DNA from 4 places in the Alteromonas sp. genome. Region 1 is predicted to be linked to each of the others. Evidence: predicted binding sites of a transcription regulator. Region 1 holds the regulator's gene; each other region holds the start of a gene.
The links. The regulator FNR, encoded in region 1, switches genes on or off when oxygen is low (the NO sensors DNR and NnrR bind a similar motif). The targets are predictions, from matches to a motif close to TTGATCTAGATCAA.

Region 1 (4,289 bases):
CCTGCTTTTACTGAGTCGTTTTCTCGAACACCGGAGCAGGCACCGCGCCGCGCAGATCTCAGCGAATATGTTGCAATATATACCGGTAACCGCTAATCAGGTGGCTGCAGATAACACCGTTACCCAGGTGCTGGCAAAATCGCTCAAAACCGGTGATGCTGTTGTGGTCAAAGCCGGAGAGACCATTCCCGTAGACGGCATTGTGACTGAAGGTGCCAGTGAAACCGATGAATCGATGCTTACAGGCGAGTTTAATCCGGTGCGCAAACAAACCGGCGATACGGTATTCGGGGGTACGGTAAACCGTACCGGCGTAATAACGGTAACTGTCACCAGGGCGTTAAAATTTGCGCTGGTAAATCAGATCATTCGTTTGCAATCCACCGCTATGGCTGCAAAGCCCCGGGTCGCTCTAATGGCTGACCGCTTTTCCAGTTATTTTGTCGCCGTAGTACTGATTACGGCTGCATCCTCATGGGCTTACTGGCACTGGCAGGGTAATGACAATGCATTTTGGATTAGCATCGCGGTACTGGTAGCAACCTGTCCCTGTGCGCTGGGGCTGGCTACGCCATCTGCCCTCACCTGCGCAATGGCAAACCTTAACCGGCATGGCATTTTATTGAAAAGAGCCGATGCACTGGAGCAAATCAACCACGTAGATACCCTGGTGCTGGATAAAACCGGAACGCTGACCGAAGGAAAGTTTGCTCAGATAAACAGCTGGTTTGCTGATCCGGCACGGGAAAGTGAAATCCGGGCTTTAATGGGGGCAATAGAGTCCCGTTCAGAACATCCGGTTGCCGCAGCCTTTGTTTCTGATAACAATCATGCATTAATTCTGAGCCATGTTGACGTTGTGGCAGGTATGGGGATCGGCGCACAATGCAATGGCCGCAGTTATAAAGCCGGTTCAGCGTCTTTCACCGGTATAAATGCCGGCATATCGCCCTTTCCCGCTAACGTGTTTCTTACCGAAAACGGTGTGCCCGTTGCCGCCTTTCGTGTAGCAGATAAAATTAAAGCGGATGCCGCAGACAGCCTGAGCAAACTGGCGCAACTGGAGCGGATAATTCTGAGTGGCGATATTCAGCAAAATGTTGACGACATTGCAGCGAATTTACCCGTAGACAAAGCCACAGGCGGGAACAGCCCTGAAGATAAATTAAACGCTGTGACAGCCCTTCAGCGGCAGGGCCGTCATGTCATGATGCTGGGTGATGGTATTAACGATGCACCGGTGATGGCAGCGGCTGATGTTGGCATTGCAGTGGGTAATGCCACGGATATCGCAAAAAGTGCCGCGGATGTGATTTTATTAAATGATAAGCTGGCTGTACTCGGACACCTCACTCATATGGCCAGAAGAGTAAAAGTGACTGTCAGGCAGAATATGGGATGGGCCATAGGCTACAATCTGGTTATCCTGCCGTTTGCAGTGTCCGGCATCCTGACGCCGTGGATGGCGGTAATTGGTATGAGCCTGAGTAGTATTCTGGTAGTCACTAATTCGACGAGACTGTTAAAGTAACGCTATGAGTATAATTTACGTCCTTATTCCCCTTGCTGTGATCATTGTGGCCATTGCCATCGGCGTATTTTTTTGGGCAGTAAAATCGAACCAGTTTGAAGACCTGGATCGCCAGGGCTACAGTATTCTTTTCGATGATGATTTATCTCCTGAAGAAAAAAAGCTGGCCGAAGAACGAAAAAAACTCAATGAGTGATCTGTCGTTTTTATCTGCCTTGCTGGTCGGGCTGGGCGGAGGCGTTCATTGTGTGGGAATGTGCGGCGGCGTATCGCTGGCACTGTCTGCCGCCACGCCGGCAGGCTCATCCCCTTTACCCTATGCGCTTAGCTACAACTTTGGTCGTATATTCAGCTACATACTTGCCGGCGCTGTTACCGGCGGCATCGGGCAGATAGCAAAAGATGCTGTACCGGTGACCGGCCCCGTACTCGCCGTCTTCAGTGGCATCATGCTGATTGCCATGGCCTGTTATCTGGGTAACTGGTGGCGTGGCCTGACCGCTGTTGAAGCCCTCGGCAGTAAACTCTGGCAGAGAATTCAGCCGCTGTCGAAACGGTTTTTACCTTTCAGGTCTCCTATTAGCGCCTTTCCCTATGGTATGATTTGGGGATGGTTGCCCTGTGGACTGGTTTATTCCACCCTGACGTGGGCACTGGCTTCAGGGACGGCAATATCCGGTGCAGTAATCATGGCCGGTTTTGGTTTAGGAACGCTACCGGCGTTGCTGGCTGTCCGGGCTGGTGCAGACTGGCTTTCCTCAGGTTTCAGACAACCCGTAGTTCGTCAGATCATTGCTTTGAGTTTGCTGTTTTACGCATTATTGCTGTTGTGGCGGGCTTTAAGTACTATACATTAGAATTATCGCAAACAGCGGAAAGTGAGCATGCAAAAACGTTCGGATTTTTCTATACACTGCCAGAATTGCAGTTTCAGCCATCTGTGTCTGCCCGTGGCTCTCAACAAAACTGAGATTGAGTCACTGGATGACATCATTGAACGCAAAAAGCCTTTGCATAAACACGATACCCTGGTAGAAGCCGGTGATAAATTTACCTCTCTGTACGCTGTACGGGCAGGTTCATTTAAGTCTTTTGTCACCGATAAAGAAGGTGAAGAGCAAATTATCAGTTTCCACTTCCCGGGCGATATTATCGGTTTTGACGGTTTACGTGACGACACTCACCAGAGTTACACTCAGGCGCTGGAAACGGCTATGGTGTGTGAACTGCCCTATTCCACTCTTGAAAAAATGTCTGAGCAATTCCCGAAATTGCGCCATCAGATCATGCGCTTTATGAGTGCTGAAATTAAGCAGGATCACGAAATGATGATGCTGCTGAATAAACGGACGGCAGAAGAACGCCTGATTTATTTTATCGCACATCTGTCCGGTCGCTTTGAGGAACGGGGTTTTTCTCACCGTCAGTTCAATTTGAGTATGACCCGCAACGAAATAGGTAATTATCTCGGTTTAACGGTAGAAACGATCAGCCGCTTACTGACCCGCTTCCAGAAAGAAGGCATTATAAAAGTAGACGGGAAGCTCATTACTGTTCTGGATTTTGCGGCTATGGATAAAAAGCTGCACTCTATGGACATTCCTACCCTTTGCGTGGATTAAGATCCCGTTGAAATATTGATCTGAAACAACGTCTCTCCTGCTGTAAGTCTTATACTAAAGATGAAGGCAGTATTTATTGTCTGCATCAATAAGGAGAGACGCCATGATCACCTGCAAACGTATTCTCGCCGTCGTTCAGGCTGACAACCCTGAACAACCTGCCCTTTCAAGAGCCATCGAAATTGCCCGTAAAACCGGTGCAGAAGTACACGCACTGCTTGTTGTATACGACTTTTCTTATGACATGACAACAATGCTCACCCGCAGTGAGCGTGAAGCCATGCGTGATGCGGTAACCAAAGACCGCATTGCCTGGGCAGAAAAAAACCTGACCCGCTACGATGATTATGATGTACAGGTTGCTGTTGAGTGGAGTGATAAACGTTACGAAGCCATTACCCGCTACACCATTAACCGTCAGATTGACCTGGTCGTTAAAGCTACCCGCAAACACGATGATTTTGCATCAGTGCTTTTTACACCGACAGACTGGCACTTACTGAGAAAATGTCCGGCTCCGGTTTTACTTGTCAAAGCCCATGCCTGGCCTGAACACGGTAATATTGTTGCGGCAGTCAATGTGGGTACAGAAGACAAAGAGCATGCACAACTGAATGACAAGTTGACCGGTATTGCAAAGGATTACGCAGAGTTACTGAGTGGTCAGGTACATCTGGTTAATGCCTATCCTTCTGCACCACTGAATATTGCCATTGAGATCCCCGATTTCAATCCTGAGACGTATCATAACGCTGTGCGAAACCATCATGTTCAGGAAATGGAAAACCACAGCGCTAAATTTGGGATCGGCGTAGCAAATTGCCATGTTGTTGAGGGATCACCCGATATAGCTATCCCGAAAGTGACTGAACAGCTGGATGCAGAACTCGTCGTCATCGGTACTGTGGGACGTACAGGCTTATCAGCCGCCTTTTTGGGCAATACTGCAGAGCATGTTATTGATAACCTGAATTGCGATGTGCTGGCGGTTAAACCTGACGGGTTTACGTCTCCGGTTAAGTAAATGGGCGATAACGGAATGCTGCTTGTGTAGCAGCATTCCGTCTGCTTTTGTATAATGGTACTTTTATTTTCCAGCCAATTCTGAAGTGCCATGAATCAAGTAACATCTACGC
Region 2 (4,289 bases), on a different contig from region 1:
AGGTTTAAACTCAGATAACTCTGGAATACCGGTGCTGAATTGCGGCGCTGCCTTTAAGGTAAGCGTCGAAAGTCATACAGATGATGCGGATAAACAGTCTTGCTGACGGAAATACCTCGATACCCGTTCCGGTTACCTGTAATAATCCATCTTCTTCAAATTCTTTCAGTGCCGCCAGTTCCGGCTCAAAATGATGGCGGAACTGAATACCAAAAAGCGCCTCTGTTGCGGCAAAGTCCACGGCAAGATTGCACATTAATTGTTGGATAACGTAGCGTCTGAGCAGATCTGAGGGTGACAGAAACACGCCTTTTTCTGCAACTTCTTCATTGCTATCGAGTTTGCCGTAATAGTCATTCAGGGTTTTCGGGTTTTGCAGGTAAGCATTGCCTGCGGCACTGATAGAGGAAACCCCAAGCCCCAGTAAATCCAGATCTCCCCGTGTGGTGTAGCCCTGAAAATTCCGGTGCAATTTTTTATTCCGTTGCGCTTCAGCCAGTTCGTCAGACGGCAGGGCGAAATGGTCCATGCCAATCATTTCATAACCTGCCTGTGTGAGGCTGGTGATAGCTTGCTTCATAAGCCCTGTTTTTACCTGTGCAGAAGGCAGCCATTCATCTTTTATTTTGCGCTGGGCAGCAAACCGCTCAGGCAGATGGGCGTAGCTGAACAGGGAAATCCGCTCCGGCGCCATCGCCTTCACCGCTGCCAGTGTTGAAGCAAAGGTATCTGCTGTCTGATGAGGCAGGCCGTAAATCAGATCCAGATTCACAGATTTAAATCCGGCGGAACGGGCGCAATCTACCAGCGTGGCGATATGCGAGGTGCTCTGAACCCGGTTTATCGCTTCCTGCACACGGTAATCGGTATCCTGTACACCAATACTCAGGCGGTTATAGCCTAGAGAGGCCAGGTGTCGCAAATAAGCGGGCGTGGTACGGCGGGGATCGATTTCAATACTCATTTCTGCATCGCTGACCACATCAAAAGCCGATTTAAGCATGCCTGCCAGGCGTGTTTGCTGCTGCTCTGTGAGGAAACCAGGCGTGCCGCCTCCTAAGTGTATTTGTTCCACTTTACGGTGGCGGAAAGCAGGCGCGCGCCGTTGAATTTCTTTTTCCAGATAATCCAGATAACGATCTGCTTTTTCCTGATGCCTGGTCACAATTTTATTGCAGCCGCAGTAATAACAAAGGCTGTGGCAGAAAGGAATATGTACATACAGTGAAACGCCGCTGGCCTGAGTGACACTCAGTGCTTTTTCCAGAGGTGCTGGTTCAGATAACCCGGAAAACGTTAGTGCGGTAGGATAAGAGGTATAGCGCGGCCCGTTAATATTGTATTTTTTCAGGCGAGCGGGATCGAATAATTCGTTTGCTGACATGGTTATTCCGGCTTGAGTAGAATGCACGGAAAGTATAATCAGCAGACAAAGAGGCGTTGTTGATCTACTTCAAGTTTTCGCCAGCCAGTTTTGTAAAACGCAACCGGCCGGCGTTTACTCTTCGAAATGACAATCAGAACTCGCGGGTAACAGTGACACCCCAGGAGAGCGGCTGGCCGGGATAAGCCATAAGCTTGCCGGCCTGAACAGGTACATCGAAACCGTTTCTGGCGATGTACTCTTTATTTGTCAGGTTCCTGCCCCATAACGTGATGCGTGTATCCCACTGGGGGACTGACAGTTCAACCCGGGCGTTCACCAGGGCATAACTGCTGCTGTGTTTATACGGATCGTTCGTATCATCAAGGAACAAGTCTCCCGTGTACTGATAATCTGCAGCCATGACAACCGGATACCCGCCTGCCATTAATGTGTGCTGCAACGTCAGGCTGGCAGAGGTTTCAGGCTCAAACCCCAGGCGATCGCCGGTTCTGGAGCAGTAGGGGGTATTTACAGAAGGCCGGCCGGGATCATCCGTCCCGGTGTGCCAGGGATAAGCAACCTGGCAGGTGCCTTTTTCAAAATCATCAAAACCGGTAAGGGTACGGGCCAGAGTCAGGCCGGCACGGGTATCGGAAACAGGAAACCAGACAATTTCAAGTTCATACCCTTTGGTATGTAAGTCGCCGGCATTTTGTAAATTAAAACCAAGACCGGTAAAGGTCGAGGCCTGAAAATCTTTGATTTGGGTATAATGCAGTGCACCGTTAATACGCAGGTTTCTCTCCGGAAATTGCTTTTTCACACCCAGTTCGTAAGCGGTGGCTTTTTCAGCGTTAAATTGGGGGCTTAACCCTTCGGCAATACGATCTGTATTCATGCCTCCCGATTTAAACCCTGTGCTGGTACTGGCATACCAGAGGCTATTGTTATCTGGTTGCCAGCTTAGTTTCAGCGTCCCTGTAAGTTGTCCGTCGTTACGTTTTTCATCCAGATCACTGCGGGGAAGTACCGATGCTGTACCGAGAAAGTAATAGCCCCAGCCCGCCTGAGTAAAAGGAAGCAGCGCACTGAGCTGCGTGTAATCAGGGGGATTACCGGTTGCCAGGCTCTGAGCAAAAGAGCCTAGAGCGACAGCGGCACTCAGCGGATCAGGAGTGTTTTCAGCACCTGTTGGTAATCCGTCAATGCCCGGGCCCTGTTCATCAAAACGGGCGGTCAATGTTTTATCTTCGCGGGTGTATCGTAATCCGGCGGTGACGGTAAATTCTTCAGCAAATTGCCAGTCAGTCTGGCTGAACACGGCCAGGCTGTCCTGTTGCTGATAAGCATTGTGGGCAAACTGAGTCTGGCCGGGGGTGGCTGGCGCAACAGCGGGGACAAGGCCGGATGTTGCAACACTCAGGGCATTTATGCCGTCAGTCAGGGGTTGCAGGTCAGCCGCAAACGCTGCGAAAAATGCCGGAAATGCGTCACCGGTCGTGATAGCAAAATCCAGGTCAAGGTTCTGGCTGAAATACCACAATCCGGCGATGGTAGTGACATGCTCACCGGACCATGTTGCCCGCAACTCCTGGGAAAACGCCTGTTGTCGGGCGTTATTGGTAGTGGAAAGCAAGTCTGCATCAGTAAAATCTGTGTCTGTCTGGTCGAAGCTGTCAAAGCCACGCCAGGCTGTGATGGAGGTGAGCAATAATGCGGGGGATGTTTGCCAGTTTATTTCTGCAGAAAGCCCCTTGTCCTGCATGCGGGATTCGGGCAGGGAGCTGAGTGCCGTGGTATAGCGATAAAACTCATCGCCGGTAAATAAGGTGGCATTAAACGGCGGCATCATAAGCAAGGTGTCTGTTCCGAATTTCCCTTCGACACCGTTGGCTTGCCGGTTATCCTGCAGCGTTAATGCACCGCAACAATGTTCATTGAGCTCTGCGTAATCGGCAATCACCCGCACAGATACGTCGTCTGACGGCGTATACAGGGTTTGCAGACGCACACCGGAACGGCTCCTGTCATTAATTGAGTTTTCACCATAGCCTGTATCGTTAATCCATCCATCCCTGCGAGTACTGAAGCCTGATACTCTGGCAGCCAGTTTATTATCAATCACATTGATTGACGTCGCTCCGCTTAACCGGATCAAATCATCATTGCCGGCGGTTGCTGTAATAAAACCATTACCGTTTTCAAAATCAGGTTGTCGCGTTCTGAAAACCACTGCACCAGCCGGAGTATTCTTACCGAAAAGTGAGCCCTGAGGGCCGCGAAGAATTTCTACAGTATCAATATCGACTAAATCATTAATCACCGCATTCTGTCTTGACCGGTAGACGCCGTCCACATAAAGACCGGTAGATGACTCAAAACCGTAATTTTGCGACGACGTACCAATTCCCCGTATGGAAAAACTGGAGTTGACCGCACTTTGACTTTGAAAGGCAGAAAAAGCCGGTACGTAACCCTGAATGTCGAAAACGTCCATTGATGCTGTTTCATTGATTATCTTTCCGGTGATGGCCGACATGGCAACAGGCACATCCTGCATATCCCGCGGGCGTTTCTGAGCGGTAACTTCAATATGTTCAAGTTTGGTCGGAGAAGGATCTTGCCGGGCGATACTTTGAAAAGAGGTGATTAAGGCGGTACTGATCAGAGAAAAATAAAACAACCTGCCTGTTGAGCTGTGCGACATGAACAATTCCTGTTTCTTATTTTGTCCGGTCCTTCGCTGCGATGAATAGGTTTTTCAGACTCCTTTTGAAAAACGGCTGTTATTCTGCCCGAATAATCAGCAACTTTCATGACAATTTTATCAAAACAAAAACAGGTATGAGCAGGGCGGGAGGGACTATATCCGGATTGCAGAAAAAGATGCGGCCCGTAAAACGGGCCGCGGAGATGCAGATGT
Region 3 (4,289 bases), on a different contig from region 1:
CGCTGAACGCCCACCAGACCACGCCAATGAAGCAAACAAACACTACGACAGTAAAAATGCTGCCCGCTATTCCCTGATCCATATCAGTTCAGATATGTGCCGAGGGATTGAAGGTAAGCAATCAGGGCCTGCATTTCTGTTTTACCCTTTACTGCCGCCTGTGCACCGGCGATATCATCATCGGTGTAAGGCACACCAAAGCCGCGGAACACTTCCATTTTCTTCGCGGTATCTTCACCGCTGAGCGTATTCTCTGCCAGCCACGGGAAACCGGGCATGTTAGACTCCGGTACCACGTTGCGGGGATTAATCAGGTGAACACGGTGCCATTCGTCACTGTAGCGGCCACCAACACGCGCCAGGTCAGGACCGGTACGTTTTGAACCCCACAGGAAGGGATGCTCCCATACCGACTCACCGGCAACTGAATAGTGGCCGTAACGTTCTGTTTCGGCACGGAACGGACGAATCATCTGGCTGTGACAGCCAACACACCCTTCACGGATGTAGATATCGCGACCTTCCAGTTGCAGTGCTGTATAGGGTTTTAATCCCTTAACCGGTTCAAGTACCTGTTGCTGAAACATCAGCGGCAAAATTTGAACTAAAGCACCAAAACTGATAGCAATCAGAATAAGCACAGTCATCAGGCCAATGTTTTTCTCAATTATTTCATGTGGATTCTTCACAACAACGACTCCTTATGCTGCCTGCGCGGCGGGTTCAGCTGCAATGCTGCCCTTGGGCGCACGTACAGTTTTCCAGGTGTTGTAGGCCATCACCAGCATGCCGGCAACCACAAACAAACCACCGATAAAGCGCACCACATAGAAGGGTTTGGAGGCTTCCAGTGACTCAACGAAGCTGTAGGTCAGCGTTCCGTCGGCGTTCACTGCTCGCCACATGAGACCTTGCAGTACACCGGACATCCACATGGCAACGATGTAAAGCACCACTCCAATAGTAGCCAGCCAGAAGTGCACGTTCACCAGTTTGGTGGAGTACATTGCACGTTGTCCGAACAATACAGGAATGAGGTGATATACAGAGCCGATGGACACCATGGCTACCCAGCCCAGTGCGCCTGAGTGAACGTGACCGATAGTCCAGTCGGTGTAGTGAGACAGCGCATTGACGGTTTTGATGGCCATCATCGGGCCTTCAAAGGTCGACATGCCGTAGAAAGACAATGAAACAATCAGGAAACGCAGCACCGGGTCCGTACGCAGCTTGTGCCATGCACCTGACAACGTCATGATCCCGTTGATCATGCCGCCCCAGGAGGGCACGAACAGAATAACCGACATCACCATACCCAGGGACTGCGTCCAGTCTGGCAGCGCCGTGAAGTGAAGGTGGTGAGGACCGGCCCAGATGTATAGTGAAATCAGAGCCCAGAAGTGAATAATGGATAAGCGGTAAGAGTACACCGGGCGTCCCGCCTGTTTAGGCACGAAGTAGTACATCATGCCAAGGAAACCCGCTGTCAGGAAAAAGCCAACCGCATTGTGTCCATACCACCACTGCATCATGGCATCCACCGCACCTGCATACAGTGAATAAGATTTCGTGAAGGAAACCGGAATCGCCATACTGTTACCGATGTGGAGCACTGCTACGGTAAGCATAAACGCGCCGAGGAACCAGTTTGCTACATAAATGTGCGATACCTTACGAATGATGATGGTACCGAAAAAATTTATGATGTAAGCAATCCAGACCAGCGCGATAAGGATATCGATAGGCCATTCAAGTTCAGCGTATTCCTTGCTGGAAGTAATGCCGAAGGGCAAAGTGACAACAGCAAGAACGATAACGGCCTGCCAGCCCCAAAAGGTAAAGGCAGCAAGTTTGTCGCTGAATAAACGTACCTGACTGGTACGCTGAACAATATAATAAGACGTTGCAAACAGTGCACATCCGCCGAAAGCGAAAATGACTGCGTTGGTATGTAACGGTCTTAATCGGGAAAACGTCAGCCAGGGTGTATCGAAGTTAAGTGCAGGAGCAAACAATTGCGCAGCAATAAATACTCCCAGCCCCATGCCGATAATACCCCAGACGATTGTCATGATGGTAAATTGCCTGACTACTTTATAGTTGTAATCAGGTTGTGCTTGGCTTATTTCACTCATTTGATTGATATTCCACTTCAATGGTAAATGGGTTTCCAACTGCCGGATTCCGGTTTTGCGCAAGTTGCAGGCTTAACGCTTGACCTTTTTAATTCTGTTGTAATTATAGACAGGTCAGCTGGTACGCGGATAATAAGATTTTTATTTACAAAAAGATACCATAAACTAGTCGGGGTTGATCTCCGTCAAAGGTAGTAATAAACCGTCGCTATTTACAGTATAATTTTCACATGAAAACAACAAAAAAAGCGCAAAAATTCATCATTCCCACACTCATTCTGATCCTGGCGCTGGGTGTGTATCTTTCAAAGCAACAGGTAACAACAACAGACATAGATAACGGTTTAGGCAATCCGTGTACATTTGTCAATTTGACCTGTGAAATTGGCCATGAACAAAATAAGGTTTCTGCCACGTTTGAAAGTATACCGGAGGCAGAAGAATCGATAACAGTTAACTTTTCTTTACCCTTTTCTCAACAAATTGAGAGTGTTTGGATTGAAGGGGTAAACATGTATATGGGCAAGGTGCCGGTGCTGGCAGAACGGATAAAAGAAGGCAGCTGGTCCGGATGGTTTATGCTGGGGAGTTGTTCTGAGCCACAAATGCGCTGGAAAATGTTGATCCATGTAAAAGATAAACCGGACCCCTACGTGATGTTCTTCGAAACAAAAATGCCCTGAACATGTCAGGGCATTTATCGAAACAATCCGGCTTACATCTGTGAGTGCATGTAAAGCTGCAGACCCAGGCGCTTAATCAGGCCCAGTTGCTGTTCCAGCCAGTGAGCGTGATCTACTTCCGTGTCGTCAAGTAATTCAACCAGGATATCACGGGTAACGTAGTCATTTTCCTGTTCACACAAGGCGATAACTTCTTTCAGTTTAGCATCGACTTCGTATTCAACGCGTAAGTCACTTTCCAGCATTGACGGTACGTCGTGACCAACCTTATAGCCGGTACGGGTAACCATGTCAGGCGTGCCTTCTAAAAACAGCATGCGTTCAATCAGTTTTGTGGCATGGCCTTTTTCGTCATCAAACTCATGGTTGATACGCTCGTAAAGCTTGTTCAGGCCCCAGTCCAGATACATCTGAGAGTGAATGAAATACTGATCCATTGCTGCCAGTTCATAAGACAACAGCTCATTCAGCGCGTCATTGATTTTCGCGTTACCTTTCATTAGTCATCTCCCTCAATCTGTTTTAGCAGGTACGTTTCAAGACCCATTGCATCAATCTGATATTCCTGGGTTTCAATCCAGTCGAGATGCTCTTCTTCGTACTCCAGAATATCTTCCAGCAGGTCACGGCTTACGTAATCCTGCTTTTCTTCGCATAGCTTGATGGCGTCTTTCAGCAGGGGAATTTGTTCCAGCTGAAAACGGCTGTCACACTTAAGCATCTCTACGGTGTCTTCACCGATATACAGCTTGCCCAGTGCCTGCAGGTTCGGAAGTCCTTCTAAAAACAGAACGCGCTCGATGATAGCATCAGCCTGTTTCATGTCTTTGATGGACTTCTTGTAATTCTTTTCGTTGAGCTCGCCGAAGCCCCAGTTTTTAAACATCCGTGCATGCAGAAAATACTGATTGATGGACGTCAGTTCACTGGTCAATACTTCGTTGAGTTTCGCGATGACTTGTTTATCGCCTTTCATAACGGTATTCCTTAAATTAACTGCACACAGTATATGGCAATCTTTGCGTTAAATCAAAAAAAATCTTTATAAATCAATGGTATGCAAATGATAACAATTTCCATGTCGTCCTGTGTTCTTATTAGTCCTCTATTTAGCAGATGAATCATTAACATAAGCCAATGATTCTTCAGCAAAACCCAGGCCTGCCTCGGTGAAAAAGTTAAATACCTTGTCTACACCTTTACTTAATAAGGTTTCCACCTCATCTTCATAGCGGGCGATGGCAGCGATTTTACCGGTGTATCCAGAGAACTGTAGCTGTCGGGTAATATTCACCGCGTCCTCAATAGAGGGTAAAGCAAGGAGGATCAGCTTTACGTTGGAGGTATCAAGGTTTTCCCACAAATCCACATCTTCACCGTCTCCGCAGATAACATTGAGTCCTTCCTGTTGCAGGCGGTTTATTTTAACTCTGTCGGCATCCATTCCCCATACAGCAGAGTCGGCCAGTTT
Region 4 (4,289 bases), on a different contig from region 1:
GGGTTTACAGTGTGTGCAGTAACCGAATGTGAGTACCACGTGGTCGCCCACCTGAAGATCTTTTACCAGCGGGCCCACCGCCGTAATCACCCCGGAACCCTCATGACCTAATACCGCAGGAAGAGGGACGGGATAGTATTGATCACGCACAATCATATCCGTGTGGCACATACCGGTTGCCACTATTTTAACCAATACTTCATCGTCTTTCGGTGCACGGATTTGCGCCTCTTCTAATTCAAAAGGGGCGCCTTTGGCGCGAGTCACTGCCGCGCGAATTTGCGTAATTTCAGACATTATCTTGTTCCTTATAATGGATATCGAGGGGCTTCAGATTGGATAGTCAGCCATTGCCATTGGGTGAATTCTTCCCAATTAGCAGCGCCGCCCACACTGGTGCCGTTGCCGGATGCGCCGGTTCCACCAAATGGATTAACTACCTCATCATTGACAGTCTGATCATTAATATGAAGCAGACCCGTGTTGAGTTGCTGACTTAAGTTGAGCGCCCGCCCGACATTACTGGCGATGATGCCCGCTGATAAGCCATACTCGGTTTGATTCGCCAGTTGCGCTGCTTCCTCGTCGGTATCGAAAGGGATAACAACGGCTACCGGACCAAAAATTTCTTCATTAAATGCCGGACTTTCCGGCGTCACACCGCTGAGCACTGTCGGTTGGAAAAACAAACCGGAATAATCGCCGCCAGCCTCTATTTTGGCGCCACCTTCTACTGCCGCTTTGAGAATTCGGCTAATGTTATCGCGCTGTTGCTCATTAATGATTGGGCCAAGTGCGACCTGCCCGGTGGCAGGATCTCCCACTGGCAGTTGCCCGGCTTTTTCTGCCAGTTTACTGACAAACGCCTGATAAATTTTACGCTGCACAAGAATGCGGCCGGTAGACATACAAATTTGCCCCTGGTGTAGCCAGGCACCCCAGGTCGCGTTCGAGATAGCAAGATCTATGTCGGCATCGTCCAGAATAATCAGTGAGTTCTTTCCACCCAGTTCAAGGGACACTTTTTTGAGGTGGCGGCTGGCAGCTTCGCCTACTTTTTTACCTGCGCTGGTCGAGCCGGTAAACTGAATCATCGCCACATCCGGGTGCCCGGTTAATGCGGCACCGGCCGCGCCATCACCCGGTAACATATGCAGTATACCTTCAGGTAATCCGGCTAATTCGAACACCCGGGCGATAGTAACGCCGCCGCACACGGCGGTTCGGGGATCAGGTTTAAGCACAACCGCATTGCCCACTGCAAGCGCCGGAGCAACCGCCCGAATGGCAAGATACAATGGAAAGTTAAATGGCGAGATAACGCCTATAACACCCAGAGGTTTACGACGGGCGATACTGATTTTGCCCGGCGCGGCAGGTAAGACTTCTCCCTGGCTTTGTGAAGGCAAGGCTGCGCTTTCGTTCAGTACTTTTATACTGAGTGAAACTTCAAATTCGGCTTTTGCTCTGATTGAACCACTTTCACGGATCAACACATCGGTGATGTCGTTAAAGTGCTCTTGCATCACCTGAGCGGCTTTGCGCAATACCGCAGCCCGCTCTTCAAAGTGGGTGGCAGACCAGGTGGGAGACGCTTTTTTCGCTGTTGTACAGCTTCGACTCACATCTTCCGGACTCGCCATGGCGATTTGTCCAAGTTCTTTTCCAGACGCAGGTTCAGTCACAATAACCGGCTTGGCTGAACCGGATACCCATTTGCCGGTAAATAGTTTTTCCTGCCAAATCGCATTGGCAATGAATGATTCTGTCATTACAACCTCTTTCGCTCAGGCTCTCAGAGCCAGTGAATGATTCATCGGTGTCGATGTACACCTTATTAACAGCATCACCTGTGCCAGATTAACAGCATCACCTGTGCCAGCCGCTGTTTTCGGGCAATAGGTATCGAAAATGTCCAGCTAATGAACAATGCGATTGTCTGGCATGTTCATAACCTGAACGCTGTACGCGAAACGTGAGAGCCGTTTGCAAATTTTTCGATTGTGGAAGGAAGAATCGAAATGACCCACTAAAAAGATTGACTGACGTCAATAAGTGGATAGGTTCGTCACTAATTTTTTGCGTAATGAACTTGAATAGCATGTGTACGATACCTATTTAAATAGCACTACTTTTGCAGGGGATTTTTCATGCGATTAGATAGATTTACCAGTAAATTTCAATTAGCGATTTCCGACGCACAGTCTCTGGCACTGGGTCGGGATCATCAGTTTATTGAGCCCGTGCACCTGATGACAGCCATGCTGAATCAACAGGGCGGCTCTGTACGTCCGTTACTCGATCAAGCCCACGTAAATGTGAATGCATTACGCTCTTCTCTGGCTGAAGCGATCGAGCGGCTTCCACGGGTTGACGGCATCGGTGGCGATGTACAGTTAAGCAAGGACAGCGGAATTTTGCTGAACCTGTGCGACAAGATTGCCCAGCAGCGCAAAGATGAATACATCACATCTGAAATTTTTGTGCTGGCAGCGCTTCAGGACAAAGGCAAATTAGGTGATTTGCTGAAAAGCCTGAATGTGACAAAGGATCAAATCGAAACGGCCATTGATAAAATGCGTGGCGGTCAGAAAGTGACAGATCCTAACGCTGAAGATGTGCGTCAGGCGCTGGAAAAATACACCACTGATCTGACCGAACGGGCAGAACAGGGCAAGCTGGACCCGGTGATAGGCCGTGATGACGAAATCCGCCGCACCGTACAGGTATTGCAACGCCGGACTAAGAATAACCCTGTGTTAATTGGTGAACCCGGTGTAGGTAAAACCGCCATTGTTGAAGGACTTGCCCAGCGTATTATTAATGGTGAAGTACCGGAAGGGCTGAAGGATAAGCGGGTACTGTCCCTCGACATGGGCGCGTTAGTGGCCGGTGCGAAGTACCGTGGTGAATTTGAAGAACGGCTGAAAGCGGTACTCAATGAACTGGCCAAAGAAGAAGGCCGTGTCATTCTGTTCATTGATGAGCTCCATACCATGGTCGGCGCCGGTAAAGGCGACGGCGCGATGGATGCCGGTAATATGCTTAAGCCAGCTCTCGCTCGCGGTGAACTGCATTGTGTGGGCGCAACCACGCTGGACGAATACCGTCAGTATATCGAGAAAGACGCCGCTCTTGAACGTCGCTTCCAGAAAGTGCTGGTGGATGAGCCGAGTGTGGAAGATACCATCGCCATTTTACGTGGTTTGAAAGAACGTTATGAGCTTCACCACTCGGTAGATATCACCGACCCGGCCATTGTCGCGGCGGCTACATTGTCACACCGTTATATCAGTGACCGTCAGTTGCCTGATAAAGCTATCGATCTTATTGATGAAGCGGCTTCCAGCATTCGTCTGCAAATTGATTCCAAGCCTGAAGATATGGACAGGCTTGAGCGCCGCATCATCCAGTTAAAACTGGAAGAGCAGGCACTGGCAAAAGAAACAGACGATGCCAGCCACAAGCGCCTGGAAATGATCGAGCTGGAGCGTGAACAGGCTGAAAACAAATTGTCCGGTCTGGATAAAATCTGGCGCGAAGAAAAGGATGCGATGCAGGGTACGCAAACCATCAAGTCTGAACTGGAGCAGGCGAAACTCGATTTGGAAATCGCCCGCCGGGCGTCAGATCTGAATCGTATGTCAGAGCTGCAGTACGGTCGTATTCCTGAGCTGGAAATGAAACTGGAAAAAGCGGCGGAGAACGAAACAAAAGAAACCTTCTTATTGAAAAATAAGGTTACCGACGCTGAAATTGCAGATGTGCTGTCCCGCTGGACAGGTATTCCCGTATCCAAAATGCTTGAGGGTGAACGGGAAAAACTACTCAGAATGGAAGATGTACTCCATAAGCGGGTAGTGGGGCAGGCGGAAGCGGTAAATGCTGTGTCCAACGCTATCAGACGCTCACGGGCTGGCCTGGCAGATCCAAACCGTCCCATTGGTTCGTTCCTGTTTTTGGGGCCTACCGGTGTAGGGAAAACCGAACTGTCGAAGGCACTGGCCGGTTTCCTGTTTGACACGGAAGATGCACTGGTACGTATCGACATGTCTGAGTTCATGGAGAAGCATTCGGTATCCCGTTTAGTAGGGGCACCTCCGGGCTACGTTGGCTATGAAGAAGGGGGTTATCTTACTGAAGCTGTGCGGCGTAAACCGTATTCCGTGATCCTGCTGGATGAAGTCGAAAAGGCCCATCCTGATGTGTTTAATATTTTGTTGCAGGTGTTAGACGATGGTCGTCTGACAGACGGGCAGGGGCGTACGGTAGACTTCAAAAATACCGTT

Region 2: the regulator FNR is predicted to act here: its motif matches at 1,444-1,457, upstream of hemN (oxygen-independent coproporphyrinogen III oxidase).
Region 3: the regulator FNR is predicted to act here: its motif matches at 2,311-2,324, upstream of ccoN (cytochrome-c oxidase, cbb3-type subunit I).
Region 4: the regulator FNR is predicted to act here: its motif matches at 2,039-2,052, upstream of clpB (ATP-dependent chaperone ClpB).

The regions. Positions count from the first base shown of each region.
Region 1 covers NZ_CFHOXV010000076.1:1,407-5,695, forward strand. Annotated here, with positions in the region: gene AC4PME_RS20320 (heavy metal translocating P-type ATPase) at 1-1,531, shown strand, start outside; gene ccoS (cbb3-type cytochrome oxidase assembly protein CcoS) at 1,536-1,727, shown strand; gene AC4PME_RS20330 (sulfite exporter TauE/SafE family protein) at 1,720-2,388, shown strand; gene fnr (fumarate/nitrate reduction transcriptional regulator Fnr) at 2,410-3,153, shown strand; gene uspE (universal stress protein UspE) at 3,257-4,177, shown strand.
Region 2 covers NZ_CFHOXV010000027.1:42,235-46,523, forward strand. Annotated here, with positions in the region: gene AC4PME_RS14175 (ATP-binding cassette domain-containing protein) at 1-18, shown strand, start outside; gene hemN (oxygen-independent coproporphyrinogen III oxidase) at 11-1,384, opposite strand; gene AC4PME_RS14185 (TonB-dependent receptor) at 1,518-4,073, opposite strand.
Region 3 covers NZ_CFHOXV010000043.1:31,836-36,124, reverse strand. Annotated here, with positions in the region: gene AC4PME_RS17695 (cbb3-type cytochrome oxidase subunit 3) at 1-82, opposite strand, end outside; gene ccoO (cytochrome-c oxidase, cbb3-type subunit II) at 84-689, opposite strand; gene ccoN (cytochrome-c oxidase, cbb3-type subunit I) at 702-2,135, opposite strand; gene AC4PME_RS17680 (hypothetical protein) at 2,366-2,818, shown strand; gene bfr (bacterioferritin) at 2,851-3,318, opposite strand; gene bfr (bacterioferritin) at 3,318-3,794, opposite strand; gene AC4PME_RS17665 (cation:proton antiporter domain-containing protein) at 3,924-4,289, opposite strand, start outside.
Region 4 covers NZ_CFHOXV010000012.1:1,772-6,060, reverse strand. Annotated here, with positions in the region: gene AC4PME_RS09140 (NAD(P)-dependent alcohol dehydrogenase) at 1-297, opposite strand, end outside; gene AC4PME_RS09135 (benzaldehyde dehydrogenase) at 309-1,772, opposite strand; gene clpB (ATP-dependent chaperone ClpB) at 2,151-4,289, shown strand, end outside.